4 regions of the Kitasatospora sp. NPDC127060 genome follow, and region 2 is predicted to be linked to each of the others. Evidence: riboswitches for the same ligand, from Rfam matches in the RefSeq annotation. Region 2 holds a riboswitch; each other region holds the start of a gene.
The links. A riboswitch is a leader RNA that binds a small molecule or an ion and turns the genes downstream of it on or off. The one in region 2 is predicted to bind cyclic di-AMP.
Positions count from the first base shown of each region.

Region 1: linked by a shared signal. The riboswitch ahead of ACFWIS_RS17735 (family 16 glycosylhydrolase) and the one ahead of ACFWIS_RS23265 (M23 family metallopeptidase) in region 2 are both predicted to bind cyclic di-AMP.
Region 3: linked by a shared signal. The riboswitch ahead of ACFWIS_RS31575 (peptidoglycan DD-metalloendopeptidase family protein) and the one ahead of ACFWIS_RS23265 (M23 family metallopeptidase) in region 2 are both predicted to bind cyclic di-AMP.
Region 4: linked by a shared signal. The riboswitch ahead of ACFWIS_RS24595 (NlpC/P60 family protein) and the one ahead of ACFWIS_RS23265 (M23 family metallopeptidase) in region 2 are both predicted to bind cyclic di-AMP.

Region 1 is NZ_JBHXEG010000028.1:35,704-41,500, forward strand. It holds gene ACFWIS_RS17720 (gamma-glutamylcyclotransferase) at 1-26, opposite strand, end outside; gene aceB (malate synthase A) at 172-1,824, opposite strand; gene ACFWIS_RS17730 (IclR family transcriptional regulator) at 2,026-2,823, shown strand; gene ACFWIS_RS17735 (family 16 glycosylhydrolase) at 2,974-4,284, opposite strand; cyclic di-AMP (ydaO/yuaA leader) riboswitch at 4,288-4,451, opposite strand; gene ACFWIS_RS17740 (MoaF N-terminal domain-containing protein) at 5,054-5,383, shown strand; gene ACFWIS_RS17745 (alpha/beta hydrolase) at 5,496-5,797, opposite strand, start outside.
Region 2 is NZ_JBHXEG010000044.1:15,227-21,023, reverse strand. It holds gene ACFWIS_RS23285 (SpoIIE family protein phosphatase) at 1-262, opposite strand, end outside; gene ACFWIS_RS23280 (TetR/AcrR family transcriptional regulator) at 570-1,142, opposite strand; gene ACFWIS_RS23275 (alpha/beta fold hydrolase) at 1,189-2,013, opposite strand; gene ACFWIS_RS23270 (YiaA/YiaB family inner membrane protein) at 2,119-2,409, opposite strand; cyclic di-AMP (ydaO/yuaA leader) riboswitch at 2,606-2,764, shown strand; gene ACFWIS_RS23265 (M23 family metallopeptidase) at 2,777-3,610, shown strand; gene ACFWIS_RS23260 (hypothetical protein) at 3,661-4,533, opposite strand; gene ACFWIS_RS23255 (GNAT family N-acetyltransferase) at 4,576-5,145, shown strand; gene ACFWIS_RS23250 (sensor domain-containing protein) at 5,348-5,797, shown strand, end outside.
Region 3 is NZ_JBHXEG010000075.1:33,199-38,995, reverse strand. It holds gene ACFWIS_RS31575 (peptidoglycan DD-metalloendopeptidase family protein) at 266-1,261, opposite strand; cyclic di-AMP (ydaO/yuaA leader) riboswitch at 1,264-1,449, opposite strand; gene ACFWIS_RS31570 (MFS transporter) at 1,762-3,303, shown strand; gene purB (adenylosuccinate lyase) at 3,311-4,750, opposite strand; gene ACFWIS_RS31560 (MarR family winged helix-turn-helix transcriptional regulator) at 4,992-5,450, opposite strand; gene ACFWIS_RS31555 (DUF3037 domain-containing protein) at 5,545-5,797, opposite strand, start outside.
Region 4 is NZ_JBHXEG010000048.1:26,425-32,221, reverse strand. It holds gene ACFWIS_RS24605 (hypothetical protein) at 1-976, opposite strand, end outside; gene ACFWIS_RS24600 (NlpC/P60 family protein) at 1,030-2,076, opposite strand; gene ACFWIS_RS24595 (NlpC/P60 family protein) at 2,304-3,422, opposite strand; cyclic di-AMP (ydaO/yuaA leader) riboswitch at 3,433-3,587, opposite strand; gene ACFWIS_RS24590 (NlpC/P60 family protein) at 3,924-4,958, opposite strand; gene ACFWIS_RS24585 (NYN domain-containing protein) at 5,160-5,797, opposite strand, start outside.

The sequences.
Region 1 (5,797 bases), on a different contig from region 2:
TGGCCGTTGAAGAAGATGCGTGCCATCAGTGAACTCCTCGGAAAGAAAAGACCGTTCCGTACGGCGACGAGAGGACAGGTGGATTCGTCGCCGTACGGAACGGAGCATTGGGCGGCGGGACTGCTACAGCCCGGCAGGCGGCAGCGGTGGCGTCGGCGGATAGATTGGTGCTCAGCCCAGCAGGGGCAGCGCGGGGAGGGTCAGGAAGTCCGCGAACTCCTCGGCCAGGGCGACCTGTTCGAAGAGCTGGGCGGCCTCGCGCCAGCGGCCGGCCTGGTAGGCCTGGTCGCCGAACTCGGAGCGGAGCTCGGCCAGTTCGGTGGCGACCAGGGTGCGCACCAGCTCGGCGGTGGCCTTCTCGCCGGTGTCGGACAGCACGACCCCGTTGTGGATCCACTGCCAGATCTGCGAGCGCGAGATCTCGGCGGTGGCGGCGTCCTCCATCATGTTGAAGATGCCGACCGCACCGATCCCGCGCAGCCACGCCTCGATGTAGCGGACGCCGACCTGGACGGCGTTGTGCAGCCCCGCGCGGGTGCAGGTGCCGCCGGCCCCGGCGATGTCGAGCAGGTCGGCGGCGGTGACCGGCTCGGTCGGGCCGGGGTTGTCCTTCTGGTTCGGCCGCTCGCCGAGCACCGCGTCGAAGGAGGCCCGGGCGACCGGGACGAGGTCCGGGTGGGCGACCCACGAGCCGTCGAAGCCGTTGCCGGCCTCGCGGTCCTTGTCCGCCTTGACCTTCTCCAGCGCGGCGGCGTTGACCTCGGGGTCCCGGCGGCTGGGGATGAAGGCCGCCATGCCGCCGATCGCGTGGGCGCCGCGCCGGTGGCAGGTGCGCACCAGCAGGCGGGTGTAGGCGGCCATGAACGGCGAGGCCATGGTGACGCTGTTGCGGTCCGGCAGGATGTAGTGCTCGCCCGCGTCGCGGAAGTTCTTCACGATCGAGAACAGGTAGTCCCAGCGCCCGGCGTTGAGGCCGGCCGCGTGGTCGCGCAGCTCGTAGAGGATCTCGTCCATCTCGAAGGCCGCGGTGATGGTCTCGATCAGCACGGTGGCCCGGACGGTGCCGTGCGGGATGCCCAGCTCGGCCTGGGCGTGGGTGAACACGTCGTTCCAGAGCCGGGCCTCGAGGTGGCTCTCGGTCTTCGGCAGGTAGAAGTAGGGGCCGGAGTTGGGGTCCTCGGCGCCCTTGGCGAGCAGCCGGGCGGCGTTGTGGAAGAAGTACAGGCCGAAGTCGACGAACGCTCCGGCCACCGGGACGCCGTCGACCAGCAGGTGGTTCTCGTCCAGGTGCCAGCCGCGCGGGCGGACCACGACGGTGGCGAGTTCGGCGGCGGGCTTGAGGGTGTAGGCCTTGCCGGCCGTGCTGGTGAAGTCGATCCGGCCCTCGAGGGCGTCGATCAGGTTGACCTGGCCGCTGACCACGTTCTCCCAGGTCGGGGAGGTGGCGTCCTCGAAGTCGGCGAGCCAGATCTTCGCCCCGGAGTTGAGGGCGTTGATGACCATCTTGCGGTCGGTGGGGCCGGTGATCTCGACCCGGCGGTCCTGGAGCGCGCGCGGCGCCTCGGCGACCTTCCAGTCGCCGGCCCGGACGTCGGCGGTCTCGGGGAGGAAGTCCAGTGTGCCGGTGCGGGCGATCTCGGCGCGTCGACTCTTCCGCCTGGCCAGCAGTTCCTGTCGGCGACCCTCGAAGGCGCGATGGAGGCCCACGACGAAGGCGACCGCCTCCGGGGTGAGCACCTCCTCGGCCCGGTGGACGCGCGGACCGGCGACAGTGACGACCGGAGCGGCGGGGGAGGCGCCGACGGGCCCCTGATCTGCAGCCATGAGCAGGACACTCCTAAGACGGTTGAGCCTGGCGAAGGGAGCTCCGGTGGGAGCCTCCTCGGGAACTTCCTCGATCGTTACCCGCCTGTCGGCGAATTCGATTCTGTAAGGTGGAGACTAGTTTCCGCGATACAGAATTTCAACGGTTTGTTGAAGAGGTCGCCGGGACTCTACTCCTCCCCGACAGCGAAGGGAACGCCGGTGGTTGCGACCCCCGACACAGCATCGACGACAGGCGCCGACCGCGCGAGCGGCGGCGTGCAGTCCGTCGAGCGCGCCTTCCAACTCCTGGAGGCGCTGGCCGACTCGGGTGGCGTGGCCACCCTCAGCGAACTCTCCACCAGCTCCGGCCTCCCGATGCCGACCATCCACCGACTGGTCCGTACCCTCGTGCAGCAGGGCTATGTCCGCCAGGACACCGCGCGCCGCTACACCCTCGGCCCCCGGCTGATCCGGCTCGGCGAGACGGCCGGTCGACTGCTCGGCAGCTGGGCCCGCCCGTACCTGGCCGAGCTGATGGAGGCCACCGGCGAGACCGCCAACCTGGCGGTGCTGGAGGGCGGCGAGGTGGTGTACGTCGGACAGGTGCAGTCGCGGCGCTCGATGCGGATGTTCACCGAGGTCGGACGGCGGGTGCAGCCGCACTGCACCGGTGTCGGCAAGGCCCTGCTCGCCCAGCTCCCGGAGGACGAGGCGCGCGCGGTCCTGGGCCCCAACCCGCTGCCCGCGCACACCGAGTACACCCTCACCGACCCGCAGGAGCTGATGGACCAGCTCGCCGAGGCGCGCGAGCGCGGGTACGTGGTGGACGACCAGGAGCAGGAGATCGGCGTCCGCTGCATCGCCCTCGCGGTGCCGGGCGCGCCGACGCCCACCGCGCTCTCGGTGTCCGGCCCGGAGGCCCGGATCCGGGCGCTGGAGGAGCAGACGGGGGCATCCTCGCTGGTGCCGGTGATGCAGCAGATCGCGACCCGGCTCGGGCAGGTCCTGGCACCCTGACGCATCGTCAACTCACCTGGCACGCAGGGGATTGAGCACGGGGACCTGAACGCAAGAACCGGCAGCCGTTTCGACCGCACGGTGGTCGAAACGGCTGCCGGCCCATGAGAGCGGCTGGTCCTGGGGGCTACGCGGGCCCGGCGGCTACGGTCAGCGGTAGACGCGCACGTAGTCGGCCGCGAAGGTGAGCGGGGTGGTCCCCTGCGGCGCGGGGTGGTACTTCCCGGCACACACCGAGAGGTTGAGGATCAGGTACGCCGAGAAGTTGGCGCCCACGCCCTTGTTGTCCGAGTACACCTTGACGCCGTTGACGTACCAGTCCACCGAGTTGGCGCCGTAGTAGGTGCCGATGGTGACCCACTGGTCCTTGGCGACGGCCTTGGCGTCGGTGTAGTACTCGGGGTTGCTCGGGTTGATGTGGTTGGTCAGCTCCAGCAGGTTCGGGTTGTCCGGGTGGTACTCGAAGGAGTCGATCTCCCCGTTGCCGTTCTTCCAGGTCCACAGGGCGGGCCAGGCGCCGGTGCCCGAGGGCATCTTGACCCGGGCCTCGGCGTAGTCGCCGGTCTTGACCTGGAAGCCCTCGGTGGAGCCCTCGGTGGTCAGGAAGCCGGTGTTCCAGGACTGCTGGCCGTTCTCCAGGGTGGGCCCGCCCGGGGTGGCGGTGAAGGTGGCGACGCCGTTCGCGACGGTGACGTTGTTCTTGTTCAGCCAGTCGAGCTTGTTGTCGTCCGGGTTGTGGTTCCCGTACTTGTACGAGGTGCTCTTGTCGCCGACCCAGCGCTGACCCCAGTCGATCGGGCTGTTGAACTCGTCGGACCAGGTCAGCGACTTGCCGGCGACCGGAGAGGACGGCGCGGGCGTCGTCGGGGTGGCCGTGGCGGTCGGCGTCGTGGTGGGTGCCGCGGTGGGCGTCGCCGTCGGGGACGGGGTCGGCGTCGTGGTGGGTGCCGCGGTGGGCGTCGCCGTCGGGGACGGGGTCGGCGTGGACGTACCGGTGGCCGCGACCACCAGCTGCTGCGAGGGCAGGTTGTGCCAGCCGCCGCCGAAGTCCTGCCAGAAGCCGAACTGGGTGTACGTCCCGGCCGGCAGGGTGCGCGCACCGCTGGTGAAGTTGAGCCCGGTCGGGCATATCTGCACGTTGGTCGCGTTCCCCGGGAAGTCCAGGTTGGTGCCGCGCGCGTCGCGGACGCCGACGCCGACCGTCTTGGCGGTGAAGCAGGACGAGGAGTGCAGGCCCAGCGAGGCGGTGGCGGCCCGGCCGGCGACCATGGTGGCCGGAGCCAGCCGGTCCTGGGTGACGGTCGGGGCGGTGGCGGCCTGGGCGCCGGCGACGGACGGCAGCCCGAACAGGCCGGCACCGCTGATCGCGAGCGCCCCGGTGGCGGCGAGGGCGGCGTTGCGGCCGCGGTGGGTCTTACGGGCGTGGCGGGGGGCGCGACGGCGCCCGGCAGGCTGGTGCATGGGGGGTCCTCTGCGACGCCTGCGAGGTGAGCTGTCGGATTCGGGCTGCAGTTGCCCGGCCGCCTGTGGAGCGGCTTCACCCCTAGCCACGGTCCGCACGCTGATGCGTACGGACCGGGCGCTGACCTTGGTTCCCCCGCTCCCGTCCGCTGTGGTGCTCGAGTGCCGGCCGGCGGGTGGACAGGACTCGGCGTCCCGGCGGCGGGGTCCGCGACAGCGGACGACGGTTGCAGGCTAGGCAGGCCGTCCGTGAACGGACAACCTGATCGGGCCGGTTGTCGCACAGCTCACAGTGGTGTCGATCAACGACGCTGCGTGGCGGCCGAGTTGATCAACCTCGGGACCGTGGCCTGGCGATCAGCCGGGCCAGTCGGCCACCTGGCCCTCGGCGCCCGGCGACCAGGCCGACTCCAGGTGGTTCAGCCCGGCGAGCAGCCGGGTGCCGCCGACCTCGCGGTGCCGTCGGTGTCCGACGCGCTCGCGGTGAACACGATGCCGTCGCTGGGCCCGCGGTCCTCGTCCAGCACGCCCGGGATGTCCGCCGACCCCGCCCGCCGGCAGGTAGGTCGGCACCGAGGCGGGGATCCCGGCCCGCCGGAGCGGCGCGATCAGCGAACCGGGGTGGTGGCGGACCCCGCCGTGGCGCGGGGCCGCCCGAGTCCGACCGATCGGATAAATTGGAACCCTGGCGTTTTCCGCGGTGCACAAGTGCACCGAGCCCAGACCACACGGTCCGTCCCGCACTCCCGAGAAGAGGTCCCGCCCCACCATGACCGCGCCCCTGCCCGCCTTCGCCGGCCGTACCTACGTCTTCCGGGCCGACAACGGCGCGGCCTTCCGCAACAGCTACTCGGCCGACGGCACTCGGCTGCGCTGGGAGGGCCTTGGCGAGTCGGCCGGCCAGTGGGAGGACGTGCGGCTGCACGTCGCCGAGGTCGCGCCGGAGATCTACTTCATCAGCTGGACGGAGCAGAGCGGGATCACCGTCAGCCATGTGATGGACCTCAACGCGCTGACCGTACGGGCCTTCTGGACCTTCGAGGGCGAGGGCGGCCGGGTCGGCCAGCTGCACACCGGGACGCTGGAGCGGGTGGCCTGACCGGCGCCGCGCCGTAGCACGCACGAACCCCCGGGGCCTCGGCTCCGGGGGTTCGGCGCGTTCTCTCCGGACGGCGTCGAACGGCTTCAGACGGCCTCGGGCAGCGGTGACGTCACGTGGCCTGGCTCGCCTGGCCCGGCTGGTTCGGCTGGTTCGGCTGGCCCGAGGCGTTCGGCTCGCCCGGCACCTTGAGGTGCCGGGACAGCCACTCCAGTGAGGACGGCAGCAGGGCGCTCCAGGTCTCGAAGTTGTGGCCGCCGTTCTCGAGCATGCTGTACGAGACCTTCATCGGGCTGTGCACCGCGTCGATGAACGCCTCGGTGTCCGGCTTGTAGTTGCCGTCGCCCTTCTTGGTACCGGCCAGCAGCACCGAGATGTCGGGCTGCGGCAGGTGCTTCAGCCGCCACATCAGGT
Region 2 (5,797 bases):
TGTGCTCCGGGCTGATCAGGTACGGGCGGCGCAGCTTCAACGCCATCGCGGCGGGCAGTTCACCGGCCGGGTCGACCAGGCCGTAGCGCTCGAGCGCCCAGTCCGGCAGCCCGTGCGAGGCGGTCAGCCGGAGCGATCCGGCGGAGTCCAGCAGGTAGAGCGCGGAGCCCTCACCGGTGATCCAGCCCGGGCCCTCGGCGAGCACGGTGCCGAGCAGTTCGGCGGCACTGGTGCAGCCGAGCAGCAGGCGCACACAGCGCATCGGACTACGGGCGGGAGTGGGCACTGAATCTTCATACCCCATTTCGGCCCCGTCCGGCTCAGGGCGGGCCTCTCGCCCCAGCCGCCGCACCAGCACCGGGGGCCGGTCGTCCGCGCCGTCCTGCGCCACCCGCCCGCTGCACGGGAAGTCCGCCGCGGGGGAGGTCAGCTGCAGGGCAGGTCGGCTGCAGGGCAGGTCGGCTGCACCGGAAGTCGGCGGGCCCGACTTCCCGTGCACGCCCGAACCCGCCGCCCAGCGCGCGGCGCTCCCGCCGGCGGCGCGGAGGAAGCCGGCCGGGCCGGCTCGGTCACCGGGACTGGGGCCAGGTGCGGAGGCCGGTGGTGAGGGTGGTGACGAGGCGGTCGTGGGTGGTGGTGAGGTCTTCGGAGAGTTGGAAGGCACCGCCGATGGAGAGGGCGGCGAAGCCGTGGGCGAGGGAGCGGACGGTGCGGGCGGCGTGGATCACCTCGGAGTCGTCGAGGCCGTACCCGCGGAGGACGGCGACGATGACGCCGACGAGCCGGGTGGCCGCGCGGGTGAGGTCGCCGTCGGGCTGGGGGGCCTGGGGAAGGGCGGCGTAGCGGTGGGGGTGTTCGGTGGCGTAGGCCTGGTAGGCGCGCAGGACGGCGGTGACCGCGTCGTCCCCGCTGCGGCCGACGGCGGCTTCCGCGAGCCGGTCGGCGAGTTCCTCGGTGACCCGGACGGCGACGAGCCGCCGCAGTTCGGCGAGGCCGCCGCTGACGTGCTTGTACAGCGAGGGGGTGGCGACTCCGGCGCGGGTGGCGACGGAGGCGAGGGTGAGGGCTTCGGCGCCCTGGTCGTCGATGAGGGCGAGGGCGTGGTCGACGACCTGGTCGGGGGTCAGTCCTACGCGGGGCATGGCTTCGGGTTCTCCGTGCGGCGGTGGGGGCGGGGCAGGCGGGGGGTCAGGCGAGTTCGGCCAGGAAGGGCAGCAGGGCGTCGGCGACGGCCCGGGGGTTGTCGGCCATCGGGTAGTGCCCGGAGCCCTCGATCATGACCTTCCGCGCGCCGAGCTTCTCGGCCTGGAGTTCGGCGACGGCTTCCGGCTTCGGGAAGTCGGGGTCCTTGCTGCCCATCAGGACGAGGGCGGGGCAGCGGACGGCCGCGGTCCAGCCGATCGGCGCGGAGTCGCCGCCGACGTGGCCACGGGTGGCGGTCTTGCGGCCGGGGGTGCGCAGGGCGGCGACCAGTCCGTCCACGTAGCCGTCGAGGTCGGCGGGGCGGGGGCCGGGGAAGGCCATCTTGCGCAGGTAGAAGCCCCAGACCCCGGGCCACTGGACCATGGCGGCGCCCATCGCGACCATGACGCCCCGCATGAGGGCGTTGGTCCGGTGTTCGACGAAGGCGTCGATCAGGGCGATCCCGGCGACCCGCTGGGGGGCGTCCCCGGCAGCCTTGACGACGGTCGCGCCGGTGTAGGACTGGCCGACCAGGACGGCTCGTTCGATGCCGAGGTGGTCGAGCAGGGCGAGGACGTCGGTGGCGACGGCGGCCGGGCCGTAGTCGTCCCAGACGATGGAGGACTCGCCGAAGCCGCGCAGGTCCATGGTGATGACCCGGTGGCCGGCGGCGGCGAGCAGCGGGTGCAGGTGCCGGTAGGCGCGGCGGGAGTCGAGCATCCCGGGGAGCAGGACGACGGGGGTGCCGTCGCCCTGCCGGGTGTCGTCGTACGCGAGGCGGCCGCCGGGGACGTCGAGGTACTGGGTGCTCGGGGTGGTGGTGCCGGTCATGGTGGGCCTCCGCTGGCTCGCTCGGTGCTGGCGATTGCTTCCGATAGCCATAAAGCTAAGGCTAATAGCCTTAGCCGTCAAGGGCCCTTCCCGGATCCGCTCCGCTCAGACCCCCTCGACCCTGAACGGGTCGTGCTCGCTGAGCAGCTTCTCCAGGCGGGCCTGGTCGACCCGGGCGACGGTGTCCGAGGACTCCTGCCGGTCCCGGATCACCTTGGCGAGCGTGAAGGTCGAGGTGACGGTGTAGAGGAGGCCGATCCCGAGGAAGGCCCGGGTCCAGCCGCCGACGGGCAGGTAGGCGATCCCGGCGGCGAGGGCGGTGCCGGAGACGGCGAAGGAGAGGACGGCCTGGACGTAGTACGCGGCCGTGGTCCGTGACTGCATCGGTGCGTTCATGGCGCCAGGATGCGGCGGGGCGGACCGCTTGCACATGAGTAGGAGTACTCAGATGGGCCTGGCGAACGAAGGGCCGTTCGTTGACGACCGATCACCTGTTCCCCAGCCGTCCCGGACGGATGGCTTGGAATCAGGGCGTCCTAGGATTAACGTTTGATAACGCAGCGCGGTCGTCAACGCCGTACCCAGACGGCACCGTGCGCCGTCGCCTAATCCCACCGGCCGGCCTCCGGGCAGGTCAGGGAGCCGGGGAACCACGTTCCTTGGGGTGAATCGGCGGGGCCCCGGCCCGGCCGTAGGAGACCTTCCTGCTCCGAACCCGTCAGCTAACCCGGTAGGCGCGAAGGAAGGAAAGGAGCGCGCCTCCGTGGCGTCGACGCACACCCCGGCACACCCGGCCGGCCCCGCAGCCGGTACCCAGCTCCTCGACCACCCCGGCCCGGACGGCCCGGAGGCATTCGCCCCGGAGGCCGAGGCCAACCGCCACCGGATGCCGCGTCAGACCCGCGGAGCCTCCCCGCTGCTCGGCGTCACCGCCGTCGCCGCCACCCTGGGCGCCACCGGCTTCGCCTCCGCGACCCCGGCCGCCGCGCCCGCCGTCGAGGCCCCGGACGAGTCGCCGGTCGCCCTGGCCGCCGACCCCGGCCTCGCGCTCGCCGCCCGCATCCAGCAGCAGGCCGACAGCCAGCGCACCGCCGCCGAGGAGGGCGCCCGGCTGCAGGCCGCCCAGGAGGCCGAGGCCAAGGCCGCCGCCAAGGAGGCGGAGGCCAAGCGCGCCGCCGACGAGGCCGAGCGGGCCAAGGCCGCCGCCCTCACCCTGCCGGTGAAGGACTACAACCTCTCCGCCCACTACGGCCAGAGCGCCCGCTACTGGGCCCACCTGCACACCGGCCTGGACTTCGCCGCCGACACCGGCACCGCGGTCTTCGCGGTCGGCCAGGGCACCATCACCTCGGCCGGCTGGTCCGGTTCGTACGGCTACCGGATCGTCGAGACCCTGCCCGACGGCACCGAGATCTGGTACTGCCACCTCTCCTCGATCATCAAGGGCTCCGGCAAGGTGACCTCCGGCCAGCAGATCGGCAAGGTCGGCGCGACCGGCAACGTCACCGGCCCGCACCTGCACCTGGAGGTCCGCCCCGACGGCGGCGCCCCGGTCGACCCGGAGACCTGGCTCCAGCAGCGCGGCCTCACCCCGTAGCCACCGCCGAAGGCTCCGGACGCACCCGCGTCCGGAGCCTTCGCGGCAGCTCACTCCGGCGGCAGCTGCGCCAGGTACGCGTCGATCTCGGCCGGTCCCGGCTCCGGCGCGAGTTCGGGGAACTCCTCCACCAGCAGCCGCGGCAGCCCGGGCACCGTCCAGTCGCCGAGCAGGTCGAGCGCCACCTCGGCCGCGGCCGCCTCGAAGTCCTCGAAGTCTCCGGCCAGTTCGTCCGGCATCGGCCGCCCCAGCGCGTTCAGCTCGGCCAGGTTTCGGTAGCTGCGCCGCATCAGGCCCTGCTCCAGCAGCCGCCGGGCGCCGTCGGTGGCCATGCCGACCGACAGCACCCGGCCCGGCCCCCAGCCCTGCTCGTCCGGTTCGTCCAGCCAGCCGGTCGGCGTCAGTGCCTCGTACCCGGCGAGCCGCTCCTCCTCGCCCAGCCCGGCGAAGCCGGCCAGCCAGCCCCGGACGGCCGCCGGGTCCGCGACGTCCACCCCGTGGGCGTGCAGCAGCACCGCGTACAGCCGGGGCCAGGTCACCAGGTCGGCGCGGCGCAGCAGCCCGACGGCGACCTCGCCCTGCCACTCGGCCTCGGCGTGCAGCCGCTCCTGGCGCTTGGCGTTGAGCCGCTTCGCCGCCCGCTGGTGGTCGACCAGCAGCCGGACGGCTTCGCCGTAGGCGAACGGGTCCTGTTCCGGGTCGGGTTGGACGTAGAGGTGGAGCCGTTCGTACAGCAGGTGCTCCACCGCGTCGGAGGTCAGTTCGGGCCAGCCGTCGTGCATCCTGCCCTCGCCCAGCTCCAGCAGCGCCAGCACCGTGCGCAGCGGCGTCTCGGCCACCGGCGCCCGGTCCTGCCCGGCCGCCCAGGCGAGCAGGTCGGCGGCCCTGGTGCGCGGGGCGAGTCGCAGGTCTTCGTCGTTCATGTTCCGAACGGTAGCCGCCGGACGGGGATAGGGTCGGCAGCCATGGTCCCCGTACGCCTCACCGGCCCCCGGCTCGCCGTCCGCGAGTACCACCACACCCCGGAGGAGGTGGACGCGCTGCACGCGCTGTTCGGCGACCCGGAGGTGACCCGCTACCTCCCCTTCGAGCCGCGTGACCGGGAGACCTGCGCCGACCAGATCGAGCTCTACCTGGAGGAGGCGCTGGCGGAGGAGCGGGACACCTACCGGCTCGCCGTCGTCCGGCGCGAGGACGCCGAGGACCCGGCCGACGCGGTGCCGGTCGCACACGCCAGCCTCACCCTCGGCAGGTCCAGCTCCGCCTACCTCGGCTACGTGCTGAGCCGCCCGGTGTGGGGCCTCGGCTACGCGGGCGAGATCGCCGGACTGCTCTGCGAGCTCTCCTTCGGCCCGCTCGGCCTGCACCGGCTGGCCGCCCGGGTCGACGTGGACAACACCGCCTCCGCCAGGGTGCTCGCCCGGCTCGGCTTCCGGTTGGAGGGGCGGGTCCGGCACGACCTGTTCAAGGGCGGGGTCTGGTGCGACTCGTACCAGTACTCGCTGCTCGCCGACGAGTGGCCCGGCCGGCAGTAGCGGGGGCGGCGGCAGGGGGCCGGTAGTGGGGGTCTGGGGGCCGGAAGTGGCGGCCTGGGGGTGGGGCCGGGGCAGGGGCCGGGGGGTTAACCCCACCCCCGATCCGCCGGTGCTCCGGATGTTTGCCGGGCCGCGCCCCGGCCAGACTTGAACACGTCAGCAGGTACGAACGCGAGCACGAACGAGGGGCCGGGGGCCGGGGATGAGCAGTAGCCGAAGCACGCTGGGTCAGGAGTGGGACGCCCCTGGCGGTTACGGCGACGGCGGTGCGCGCCCGGCCGGGGCCCGTCGCACCGAGCAGCCGCCGGGCTTCTGGCGGGCGCCGTTCTCCGGCCACTACTACCGGGAGGTCGGCTACGCACTCACCGGTCTGCCGGTGGCGATCGTCGGCTTCACCGTCGCGATCGCCCTGTTCTCGGTCGGGATCGGCACCTTCGTCACCGTCCTCGGCCTGCCGGTGCTGGCGGGCCTGACCAGCGCCTCCCGGGGCCTGGGTCGGGCGGAGCGGGCCCGGGTGCGCGGGATGCTCGCCCTGGACGTGCCCGGCCCGGCGCCGGTGCGCCAGGTGCGCCCGGGCAACTGGGGCGCGATCACCGCGCGGCTGGCCGACGGCCCGGGCTGGAAGGCCGTGCTGTACCAGCTGGTGATGTTC
Region 3 (5,797 bases), on a different contig from region 2:
GGAATCGGAGATCACCCCGGGAGTCACGGGAGTTGACGCGCCGTTCGACACCTCGCGCACCGCGAGGCCCCGGGAAACGGCGGTGGCCGGCCCGGCCGCACGAGAGCTGTCTCGTACGGCCGGACCGGCCGTGGGCGTGTCCCGCGCCCAGGTCCACTGGTGCGGCGATCACCCGGTCGAGCGGTCACCCGACATGACCATCCCGGGCGGTCGATTCGCCCCGCATCAGCGGTGGTTCACAGTCCTGCGGAAGGGAGCAGGCGGGTCAGAGCGCGACGCCGTGCGCCCGCAGGTAGGCGACCGGGTCGATGTCCGAGCCGTACTCCGGACCGGTGCGGATCTCGAAGTGCAGGTGCGGGCCGGTCACATTGCCGGTCGCGCCGGAGAGGCCGAGCTGCTGGCCGGTGGTGACGGTCTGACCGATCGACACGCCGATCGAGGACAGGTGCGCGTACTGGGCGTACTTGCCGTCGGCGAGCTTGATCTCGACCTCGTTGCCGTAGGCGCCGCCGTTGCCGGCCTTCACCACGACACCGTTGGCGACGGCGCGCAGCGGGGTGCCGGTGGAGGCGACGAAGTCCTGGCCGGTGTGGTGGCCGGAGGCCCACATCGAGCCGGCCACGCCGTAGGCCTCGCCCAGCACCGGGTTGGCCAGCGGGGCGACGTAGCCGGAGGTGGCGGCGACCGGGGCGGCGGTGACGGCCTGGGCCGGGGCGGCGGTCTGCACCTGGGTCTGCAGCTGGGCACCCGGCTTGGCGGCCTCGGTCCGGACCTGCGGCTGGGTGTCCGCGGCGGCGGAGGCGTCCTGGGAGGCCGGAGCGGCCGGCTTGGCGGGCTTCGCCGGAGCGGCGGGCTTCGCAGCGTCAGCGGCCTGGCCGGCCTGACCGGCGAGGGCCAGCTGCTGGCCCGGGAAGATCAGGTTCGGGTTGGCGCCGACGACCGAGCGGTTCTGCTCGTACAGCGCGTGCCAGCCGCCGTCGACGTGCTTGGCGTCGGCGATCTTCGAGAGGGTGTCGCCGCTGACGACGCGGTAGCTCTCCTGACCGGCGGCCGAGGCGCCGGCCACCGAAGCGCCGGTGGCCGAGGCGGCCGGAGCGGCCTCGTGCGAGGCGGCCGAAGCGGTGGCGGCGGCCGGGGCGGTGTGCGCCTGGGCGCTCATCGCGGTCACGAGCGGCAGGACGAACGAGGCGCCGGTGACGGCGGTGGCGATGCCGATGCGGGCGGCACGGGGCAGGGCGATACGACGAGCCTGTGCAGGCATGGAATTTTCCTCTCCGACGCCTGCGAGGTGAGCTGTCGGGTTCGGGCTGGAGTTGCCCGGCCGCGCATGCGCGGCTTCACCCCAAGCCGGTCCTGGTCGTCCGCGCGCTGAAGAGGCGCGAACTCCGGTCCGGCGACTTACCTGTGGGTCCCCCGCTCCTGCCGTACAGAGTTCGGTTCGAGCCACCGGGCAGCGGCAGGACTCGGCGTTCCACCCGGTGGATCCGTCCGGGCTGGCCGGGCGGTCGCTGAACTAAAACTCATCCGTTCAGGTGAAGCAATGTCGATCTCTTGAATCCGCAACCACCCCCACCGCCATGGTCACCCTCCGAATGATCCCGCACACCGTGCGTGCACAATCCATTCACCCGGCGCCACTGATCCACCACCCTGCGCCGACCACCCCACCGCCACGCGACCGTTCGATCACGCACCGCCACCGACCGACACACCACCCGGTGACCCTTGTCACGTACACCCCGTCGGACCAGGATCTGCCCCGTGACCACCTCTCAAGCAGGCACTCTGCGCCTGGGCACCGCGCAGGGCCGCTGGGTTCTCCTGGCAACGGTGCTCGGCTCCAGCATGGCGATGCTCGACGGCACCGTGGTGAACGTCGCCCTGCCCCGGATCGGCGCCGACCTCGGCGCCTCCCTCGCCTCGCTGCAATGGACCCTGAACGCCTATCTGCTCACCCTGGCGGGCCTGATCCTGCTCGGCGGCGCCCTCGGCGACCGCTACGGCCGGCGCCGGGTCTTCCTGATCGGCGTGGTCTGGTTCGCCGCCGCGTCCGCGGCCTGCGCCGCCGCCCCGACCATCCACGTACTGATCGTCGGCCGCGCCGTCCAGGGCATCGGCGGGGCTCTGCTCACCCCGGGCTCGCTCGCCATGCTCCAGGCCGTCTTCCACCCGGACGACCGCTCGGCGGCGGTGGGTCTGTGGTCCGGCCTGGGCGGGGTGTCGGCCGCCGTCGGCCCCTTCCTCGGCGGCTGGCTGGTGGACGGCCCCGGCTGGCGCTGGATCTTCCTGCTGAACCTGCCGCTGGCCGCCGCCGTCATCGCGGTGACCTCCCGTTACGTCCCGGAGAGCCGGGACGAGTCGGCGGTCGGCCGCTTCGACGTACCCGGCGCGCTGCTCGCCGCGCTCGCCCTCGGCGCGATCACCTACGCGCTCACCGCCGCCGGGGAGGGCCTGTCCCCCGCCGTCTGGGTCACCGGGGCGATCGGCCTGCTGCTGGGCGCCGCCTTCGTTGCCGTCGAGCGGCGCACCCCCGAACCGATGCTGCCGCTCGGGCTGTTCTCCTCCCGGCTGTTCACCGCCGTGAACCTGGTCACCCTCTGCGTCTACGCGGCGTTCAGCGGGGTGTTCTTCCTCCTGGTCGTGCAGCTGCAGATCGTCTCGGGCTTCTCCCCGCTGGTCTCCGGCCTCGCGCTGGTGCCGATCACCGTGCTGATGCTGACCCTGTCCGCGCGGGCCGGCCGCCTCGGCAAGCGGATCGGCCCGCGCATCCCGCTCACCGTCGGCCCGCTGCTGTGCGCGGCCGGGGTGCTGCTGATGCTGCGCACCGGCCCGGACTCCTCCTACTGGGCGGACGTGCTGCCCGCGGTGGCGGTGATGGGATCCGGGATGACCCTGCTGGTCGCGCCGCTGACCGCGACCGTGCTGGCCGCCGTCGAGGTGCGGCACGCCGGCATCGCCAGCGGCGTCAACAACGCCGCCGCCCGCGCGGCCGGGCTGCTCGCGGTGGCGGCGCTGCCCGCGCTGGCCGGGCTGAGCGGCGACGCCTACCGGGTGCCGTCCTCGGTGGACTCCGCCTTCCACACCGCGATGCTGATCTGCGCGGGTCTGCTGGCCGCCGGCGGGCTGATCGCCTTCACCACCATCCGGGGCAATGTGCTCGCGCCGGAGGAGGCGCACCCGCTGGCCGAGCCGAACTGCGACTGGCCGTGCGCCACCACCACTCCGCCGCTCGACCCGGGCCGCCCCCGGACGCCCGAGGGCCCCGCCACCGGAACGGCGGCGGGGCCCTCGGCAGAGAGCTGACGCTACGTCAGAGGATGTCGCCCGGCGCGTACTTGGCCGCCGCCGGGTAGGCCGCCGCGACGGCCTCCACCTGGCGAACGACCTCGGCGACCTGCGCCGCGGCCGCACCGGTGAAGGACAGCCGGTCGGCCAGCAGCGCGTCCAGCGCGGCCCGGTCCAGCGGGATCCGCTCATCGGCGGCGAGGCGGTCCAGCAGCTCGTTCTCCCGGGCGCCCGCGCGCATCGCCAGCGCGGAGGCGACGGCGTGCTCCTTGATGACCTCGTGGCCGGTCTCCCGGCCGACGCCCGCGCGCACCGCGCCCATCAGCACCTTGGTGGTGGCCAGGAACGGCAGGTAGCGGTCCAGCTCGGCCTCGACCACGGCGGGGAAGGCGCCGAACTCGTCCAGGACGGTGAGGAAGGTCTCCAGCAGGCCGTCGAAGGCGAAGAACGCGTCCGGCAGCGCGACCCGGCGCACCACTGAGCAGGAGACGTCGCCCTCGTTCCACTGGTCGCCGGCCAGCTCGCCGGTCATCGACGCGTAGCCGCGCAGGATGACGGCCAGGCCGTTGACGCGCTCGCAGGAGCGGGTGTTCATCTTGTGCGGCATCGCGGAGGAGCCGACCTGGCCCTCCTTGAAGCCCTCCGTCACCAGCTCGTGGCCGGCCATCAGACGGATGGTCTTGGCCAGGCTGGACGGCGCGGCCGCCAACTGGACGAGGGCGGTGAGCACCTCGAAGTCCAGCGAGCGCGGGTAGACCTGGCCGACGCTGGTGAGCACGTTCTCGAAGCCGAGGTGACCGGCGACCCGGCGCTCCAGCTCGGCCAGCTTCTCGGTGTCGCCGCCGAGCAGGTCCAGCATGTCCTGGGCGGTGCCGACCGGGCCCTTGATCCCGCGCAGCGGGTAGCGGGCGATCAGCTCCTCCAGCCGCCGGAAGGCGACCAGCAGCTCGTCGGCGATCGACGCGAAACGCTTGCCCAGGGTGGTGGCCTGTGCGGCCACGTTGTGCGAGCGGCCGGCCATGACCAGCTCGGAGTGCTGCGCGGCCAGGTCGGCCAGGCGCACGAGCACGGCGACCGTACGGTCCCGGACGTGCTCCAGCGACTGGCGGATCTGCAGCTGCTCGACGTTCTCGGTCAGGTCCCGGGAGGTCATCCCCTTGTGGATCTGCTCGTGCCCGGCGAGCTCGCTGAACTCCTCGATCCGGGCCTTCACGTCGTGGCGGGTGATCCGCTCACGGGCGGCGATCGAGCCGAGGTCGACCTGGTCGATCACCCGCTCGTAGTCGGCGACGGCGTTCGCCGGCACCTCGACACCGAGGTCCTGCTGGGCCTTCAGGACGGCGAGCCACAGGTGGCGCTCGAGGACCACCTTGTGCTCGGGGGACCACATCTGGGCCAGGGTCGCCGAGGCGTACCGGGAGGCCAGGACATTGGGGATCTGGGGCTTCGCGCTCACGCTTCGCAAGCCTAACAGCCGAGGTCACGCCGAACGTCGGCGGATGGGGTCGCCCGACTCCCGCCCGCCGATCCGCCACAGCCCGCCGATCCCCACAGCCGTCGATCCGCCACAGCCCGCCGATCCCCACAGCCGCCGATCCGCCACAGCCCCACCGATGCGCCCACGGCCCGCCATGTGCTCACGGCCCGCCGATGCGCCCACGAGCGCAGCCACCGATGCGCCCGTGAGCGTACCGGCCGGGCGGCCGCTACTGCTGCGCGACGCCCGTCCGGCCGGCCAGCACCGGGAGGACCTGCCCGCAGATCGAGTGCAGGGCGATCCGCTGCTCGTCGGTCATCGCCTCGAAGGCCTGGTGGGTGCGGGCCATCTCGCCACGGATGCGGTTGAGGATCTCCCGGCCCTCGTCCGTGATCACCACGATCTTCACCCGGCGGTCGCCGGCGGCCGCCTCCCGGTTGGCGAGGCCCAGCGTCTCCAGCCGGTCCACGATCCCGGTCACGTTCGACGCGTCGCAGCCCAGGCGCCCGGCCAGTGCCCGCATCGGCACCGGTTCCTGCACCGAGCCCAGCGCCTTGGCCTGGGAGGAGGACAGCCCGTGCCGGGCCGCGGCCGCCGCGAAGTCCTGGAAGTACGCGGCGCCGACGGCGGCCAACGCCTCCATCAGCTCGGCGTTGGTCGGTACGGTCGTCGTCGAGGTCGAACCCATGGGGTCAGCGTACGGCCGAGTGCTTCAGTAACTCAAGCTTTGACCACGGCAACCGTCGGCGAGCCGCCTCACACGTCCATCGATCGGGGGAAGGTCAGAGCACCAGCTGGTCGAACAGCCGCCGCAGCTCCGCCTCCGGATCCGCGGTCAACCCGGTGTGCACCGGCCCCGGCTGGACGATCGCGCTGCGCGGCGCGGTCAACCAGCGGAACCGCTGCCCGGGGCTGTCCGAAGCGGCCGGACCGGCGGCCGGGCCACCCAGGCAGACCGCCTCGATCCCCTGCAGCGCCCGCCGCACCCCCTGCACGTCCGCCACCGGGTCCAGCGCCAGCAGCCGGGCCTGGTCC
Region 4 (5,797 bases), on a different contig from region 2:
TCAGGTCGCAGGCCAGCCAGGACTGCTCGTAGGCCTGGGCGATGCCGGTGGCGCCCGCGGCGAAGTCCCCGTCGGCGGGCAACGCCGTGGGCAGCTTCCCGGCCGCGACGTCCCGGGCCAGCTCGGGGGCGATCTGCTGCGGGCGGCGGCCGGACTCCCGGTAGGCGGTCCAGTCGGCGACGCCCTCGGAGAGCCACAGCGGGGTCCAGGCCCGGGTGTCGGCCCGGGTCGCGACGTGGGTGGCCTCGTGGGTGACCACCACCTGCCGGCCGAAGTCGCTGAGCCGCCCGAACGCCTCGGGGTTGATCACCACCCGGTCCGCCGGGGTGTGCCAGGGCGCGCCGGGGGCCGCCACGGTGACCGCCGCCATGCCCGTCCAGCCGGCCGGGTCGGCCTCCAGCAGCCGGGCGAACTGCGGCTCGGTGGCGGGCAGTTCGAGCAGCAGCCGGCCGGGCCAGGCACTGCCCCAGACCGCACTGACGGCGGGCACCGCGTTGTCCCCCACCGCGACCAGACCGGCCGGGTCGGGCCCACCGGCCAGGCCGAGCACCAGGCAGTGGGCGCCGGGGGCGGTACGGACGGGGCCGAGGTCCCACAGCGCCGGGGGCCCGCCGGTGCCCTCCTCCCGCTCGACCCGCCAGCCGCCCCGGTCCCGGACCAGCTCGATCCGGCGCGGGTACACCACGGGGTACTCGTCGTAGCCGGTGATCCGCACAGCCAGTTCGACGGAGACGGTCAGCCTCGGCCGGTCCGGCCCGTCGGCCGGCGACAGCACCAGGTCGCGGTACGCCGCTTCGGCCCCGGTCAGCCCCGACCAGACGGGCAGCGAGCTCGCCCGCGCCGCCAGCAGCCCGGCGACCTCGGCCCGCAGGTCGGCGTCCCGCCCGTCGGGCACCGTCGCCGGGACGGCCGGCGGCAGCGACAGCTGGGCCAGCCCGCCGGCCGCCAGCAGCAGCGCACCGCGCCGGGACACCACGCAGCGCGCCGGGTCTATCGGGTGGGGGCCGTCCGGCCCGCCGGGCGTCGCGCTCAGAGCCGGACCACTCCCGAGACCGGCATCGCGTTGACGCTCTCGTACCGGACCTTGGCCCCCGGGTACGGCGCGTGCACCATCACCCCGCCGCCGGCGTACATCCCGACGTGGTGCATGTCCCGGTAGAAGATCACCAGGTCTCCCGGCCGTGCTTCGGAGAGGCTGATCCGCTGCCCGGCGTACGCCTGGGCCTGCGAGGTCCGCGGCAGGGTCACTCCGGCCTGCCGCCAGCTGTAGTACATCAGACCGGAGCAGTCGAAGGCACGGGGCCCGGTGGACCCGTAGACGTAGGGCGAGCCGACCATCCGCACCGCGGCGGCCAGCGCGGCGGCCCCGCGCTCGGAGGCGGCCGGGGCGCTGCCGAGGTCCAGCCGGTCGGTGCCGCGGGTGGCGCGCGACTCGGCGTCCCGGGCGTCCTGGGCGATCATCCGGGTCCGCTCGGCGGCGCCCAGGCTGTTGAGCAGCTTCTGGGCCTTGGCCAGCCGCTGCTGGATCTGCTGCTTGTTCTCGGCCAGCGAGCGGCGGGCCTGGTCCAGCTCGGCGAGCTTGGCCGCGGTCTCGGTGCGACGCTGGTCGAGCCGGCGCTGACGGGTGACCAGCTCGTGCAGGGTCTCCTGCTGCCGTTCGGCGGCCTGGCCGAGGGTCCGGGCGCGGGCCAGGTAGCCCTCGGGGTCGGTGGAGAGCATCAGCTGGGCGGTCTGGGCCATCCCTCCGCCGCGGTACTCGGCCCCGGCCACCGTGGCGAGGTCCCCGCGCAGCTGGTTGAGCTGGTCCTGGGCGGCGGCGACCTCGCCCTGGAGGATCGTGGTCTCGCCGAGCAGCCGCTTCTGCGCCTCCTGGGCGGCGTTGTACTTCTCCGACGCCTGCTCGGCCTCGTCGTACAGCTGCTCGACCTGAGCCTTGACGTCCTTGCGGTCGGGCGCGTCCGGCGCGCCGGGGGTGGCCTGGGCGCTGCCGGCGGTCGCCACGCCCAGGGCCGTGGTGGCGGCCGCGGTCAGTACCAGCGCACGGGCGAGCAGTTGGGAACGACGGTGCACGGGCATGGCGGCAGCGGCTCCATTCCTGCGGCGCGGCCCCGCGGCCGCGCCCTGCTGGGCGGCCGTCGAGCGGGAGTCCGGTGGCAGACGTTAGCGAGTCCGGGCAAGTGAGTCCAAACCCCTACCGACCCGAATATTTGACCCCTATTCGGACACCAGGCCGAGCAGCCGGAAAAGCCGCAGGCCCGGCCCTCCGTGACGGAGGACCGGGCCCGTGAACCTTCGAGCGGGGATCAGACCCGGACGATGGAGGTCAGCGGCATGTTGGAGACGGCCTCGTAGCGGACCGACGCACCCGGCTTGGGCGCGTGCAGCACCTGGCCGTTGCCCGCGTAGATGCCGACGTGGTGGGCGTCGCCGTAGAAGATCAGCATGTCACCGGGCTGGGCCTGGGAGATGTCCGAGCCGATCCGGGTGCCGGCGCCGGCCTGCTCCTGAGAGGTGCGCGGCAGCGACACACCGGCCTGGTTGAACGCCCAGACCATCAGGCCGGAGCAGTCGAAGGAGCCGGGGCCGGTGGCGCCCCAGACGTACGGGCTGCCGACCTTGGTGGCGGCGGCGGCCAGCGCGGCCGCGCCGTGCGAGCTGCCCGGGGCGACCTTGACCGGCGCGGCCGCGGCGCCCGAGCCGAGGTCGCTGCGGCTGCTGTCGCGCGAGGCGCGGTCGGCCGGCTGGGCGGCCTTCGCGGCGGCGTCCGCCTTGGCCTTGGCGTCGGCGGCGGCCTTGTCCTCGGCCGCCTTGAGCGCCTGGCGCTCCTGCTCGGTCAGCGTGTTGAGCAGGTCCTGGGCGGCCTTCAGCTTGTTCTGGACCTCGTCCTTGGAGGCCTTCAGCTGCGTGGTGGTGGCTTCCAGCTCGCCGAGCTTGCCCTGGGCCTCGGTGCGGTCCTGGTCCAGCTTGCGCTGCTGGTCCTGGAGCTGCTTCAGCTGGTTCTTCTGGGTGCTGCCGGCCTGGTTGAGCGCACCGGCCTGGTTCAGGAAGTTGTCCGGGCTGGAGGAGAGCATCAGCTGGACGGTCGGGGATATCCCACCGTTGCGGTACTGCTCGCCCGCGATCTCGGCGAGGCCGCCCTGCAGATCGGTCACCTGAGCCTGCTGCCGGGCCACCTGGTCCTGCATGCCGGAGACCTGCTTCTCCAGCTCCTGCTGCTTCTCCTGGGCGGCGTTGTACTTCTCGGTCGCCTGCTCGGCCTGCTCGTTGAGCTGGTCGACCTGCTCCTTGACCTGGTCCTTGGTCGGCTGCGGGTCGGCGTGCGCGCCGGTCTGCGCGGAGAGCGCGACGGCGGCGGCGGCGAAACCGGTCAGGATCGAGACACGAGCGCGACTGGCGGGCTTGGGACGACGATGGGACGCCACGAAGGCGGACTCCTTCTTCCTACATCCGCCTACCGGGTGAGCTGACGGGTTCGGGCCGGAAGCATGCCCTACGGCGCCTCACCGGCCTCACCTGCGGCCGACCTGGCGCCGATTCACCCCGGAGGAACGTGGTTCCCCGGCTCCGCTCCGCAGCGCCCCCGACTACTGGGCTCCCCTGTCGGGCAGTCGCTTCGACCTGCCCCGCTGTTTCGCGAACTCGACGGTAACCACCGCCGCCACCCAGGCTGGGTGATCGACAGTGCGGTGGTTCGAGGCACGACCCTAGTAACTGAACCGTGATCCGTTCAAATCCTTGTCAGAAAAAAGACGGAAGATTACCCATGTTCTTTTGTGAAAATGACTGATGGTGATCGCCGCCGCACGCAAAGCTGATCACCTCTCACCGATCGGCCATGAGGCAGGCAAACCCGAAGCGCCACCCCCGTCGGGAGGTGGCGCGGATCACAGGGCCGGAGCCGACCCTTCGGGCGTGTCGGCTCGTCAGATCCGGCGGATCGTGTTGATCGACATCGCGTCGGCCTTCATCACCTTCACCACGTCACCGGTGTGCGGCGCGTGGACCACCATGCCGTTGCCGATGTACATCGCGACGTGGTGCATGTCGCCGCCGTAGATCACCAGGTCCCCGGGCTGGGCGGTGGCCAGCGTCACGGCCGTCCCGATGTGGCCCTGCTCCTGCGAGGTGCGCGGCAGCGAGACGCCGGCCTGGCCGTACGCCCAGACCATCAGACCCGAGCAGTCGAAGGTGCTCGGCCCGGTGGCGCCCCACACGTACGGCGAACCCTGCTTGCTCATCGCCTTGGCGACGGCAACGGCCGCATAGCCGCTGGCCGGCGGAAGGCTGCTGAGGTCGACCCGGTCGGCGCCGCGCGAGGCGCGGTCGTCCTGCTGCTGCTGGGCCTTCAGCGCGGCGCGGTCGGCGGCGCTGAGCGAGTTCAGCAGGTCCTGGGCGGTCTTCAGCTTGGTGTTGACGTCCGTCTTGGCCTGGTTCAGGTCCTTGGTGGTGGAGTCCAGCGAGGCCAGCACGGCGGCCGCCTCGCTCTTCTCCTGGTCCAGCCGGCGCTGCTGGTCGAGCAGGCCCTTGAGCGCCTCGGTCTGGGTGGTGCTGGCCTGCTGGACGCTCGACGCCTTCTCCAGATAGCCCGACGGGTCGGAGGAGAGCATCAGCTGGACGGACGGGTCGATGCCGCCGGTGCGGTACTGCTCGCCGGCGACCTGGGCCAGGCCGGTCTGCAGCTGGCTCATCTGGTCCTGGCTGCGGGCCACCTGGTCCTGCAGCTGGTCGGCCTGCTTGCGGAGCTGGTCCGCGCGCTCCTTGGCGCCGTTGTACTTCTCCGCCGCCTGCTCCTGCTCCTGCTGGAGCTGGTCGATCTGCGCCTTGACGTCGCTGGTGTTCGGCTGCGGCGCGGCGTGTGCGGCCACCTGGGCGGAGAGGGCGACCGCGGTCGCAGCGGCCGCGGTGAGCACGGAGACCCGCGCGCGGCTCGGCTGCTTGGGACGGCGGTGGGAGGCCAAGAGACCCGCTCCTTCTTCCAACGGACTCACCTGTTCGGGTGAGATACCGGAAAATAGGTTTGACGCCAGACCCTAGTGAAGATCTACCCGTTTTGCCACTCCCCCGAAGGCGTGAACTCCGGTTCTCCCAGTGACTTCACCGGATCCGCACACTCACCCGACGACGGCGCTGACCTGCCGTCACGCCGCCCGGGCCGCAGGTCAGGGCCGGGCCAGCCGGTTCAGCAGCAGCACCGAGGCCACCGGGCGCGCGCCCGCCTTCCGCACGCCGTCCGCGACCTCCCGGTCGGTGGAGACCACCACCACCGGACGGCCCTGCGGCTCGGCCCGGACCAGACGGCGGATCAACTCGTCCGCGGTCTCGCCGGTCCGACTGAACCGTACCCGCACCCCGCGCGGTGGCGCCATGATGACCGGGACGTCCAGGTCCTGCCCGTCGAACACACAGGTGACCTCCGCCTGGGTGCGCTGGGCCAGCATCGCCAGCCCGCCCAGCAGCCGGATCCGCTGCTGCTCCAGCGGCAGCGTCGGGTACCCGGTCTTGGTCACGTTGTAGCCGTCCACCACCAGGTGCACCTGGGGGATCGCCAGCAGCTGGTCCAGCAGCGCCGGGTCGTCGTCGGCCAGGCCGCGCCGGGCCACGTCGTGCGGCGAGGCCGCCCCCGGCACCACCGCCTCCACCAGGTCCGCAGGGCGGATCTGGGAGACCGGCAGCGCCAGCTCGCGCTGCAGCCCCTGCGCCGACTGCAGCACGGTGTCCAGCAGCAGCCGCAGCCGCATGTCCTCGACGCTGCGCCCCTCCCGGGCCGAGCGGCGGCCCTGCTCGGCCGCGTTCTCCA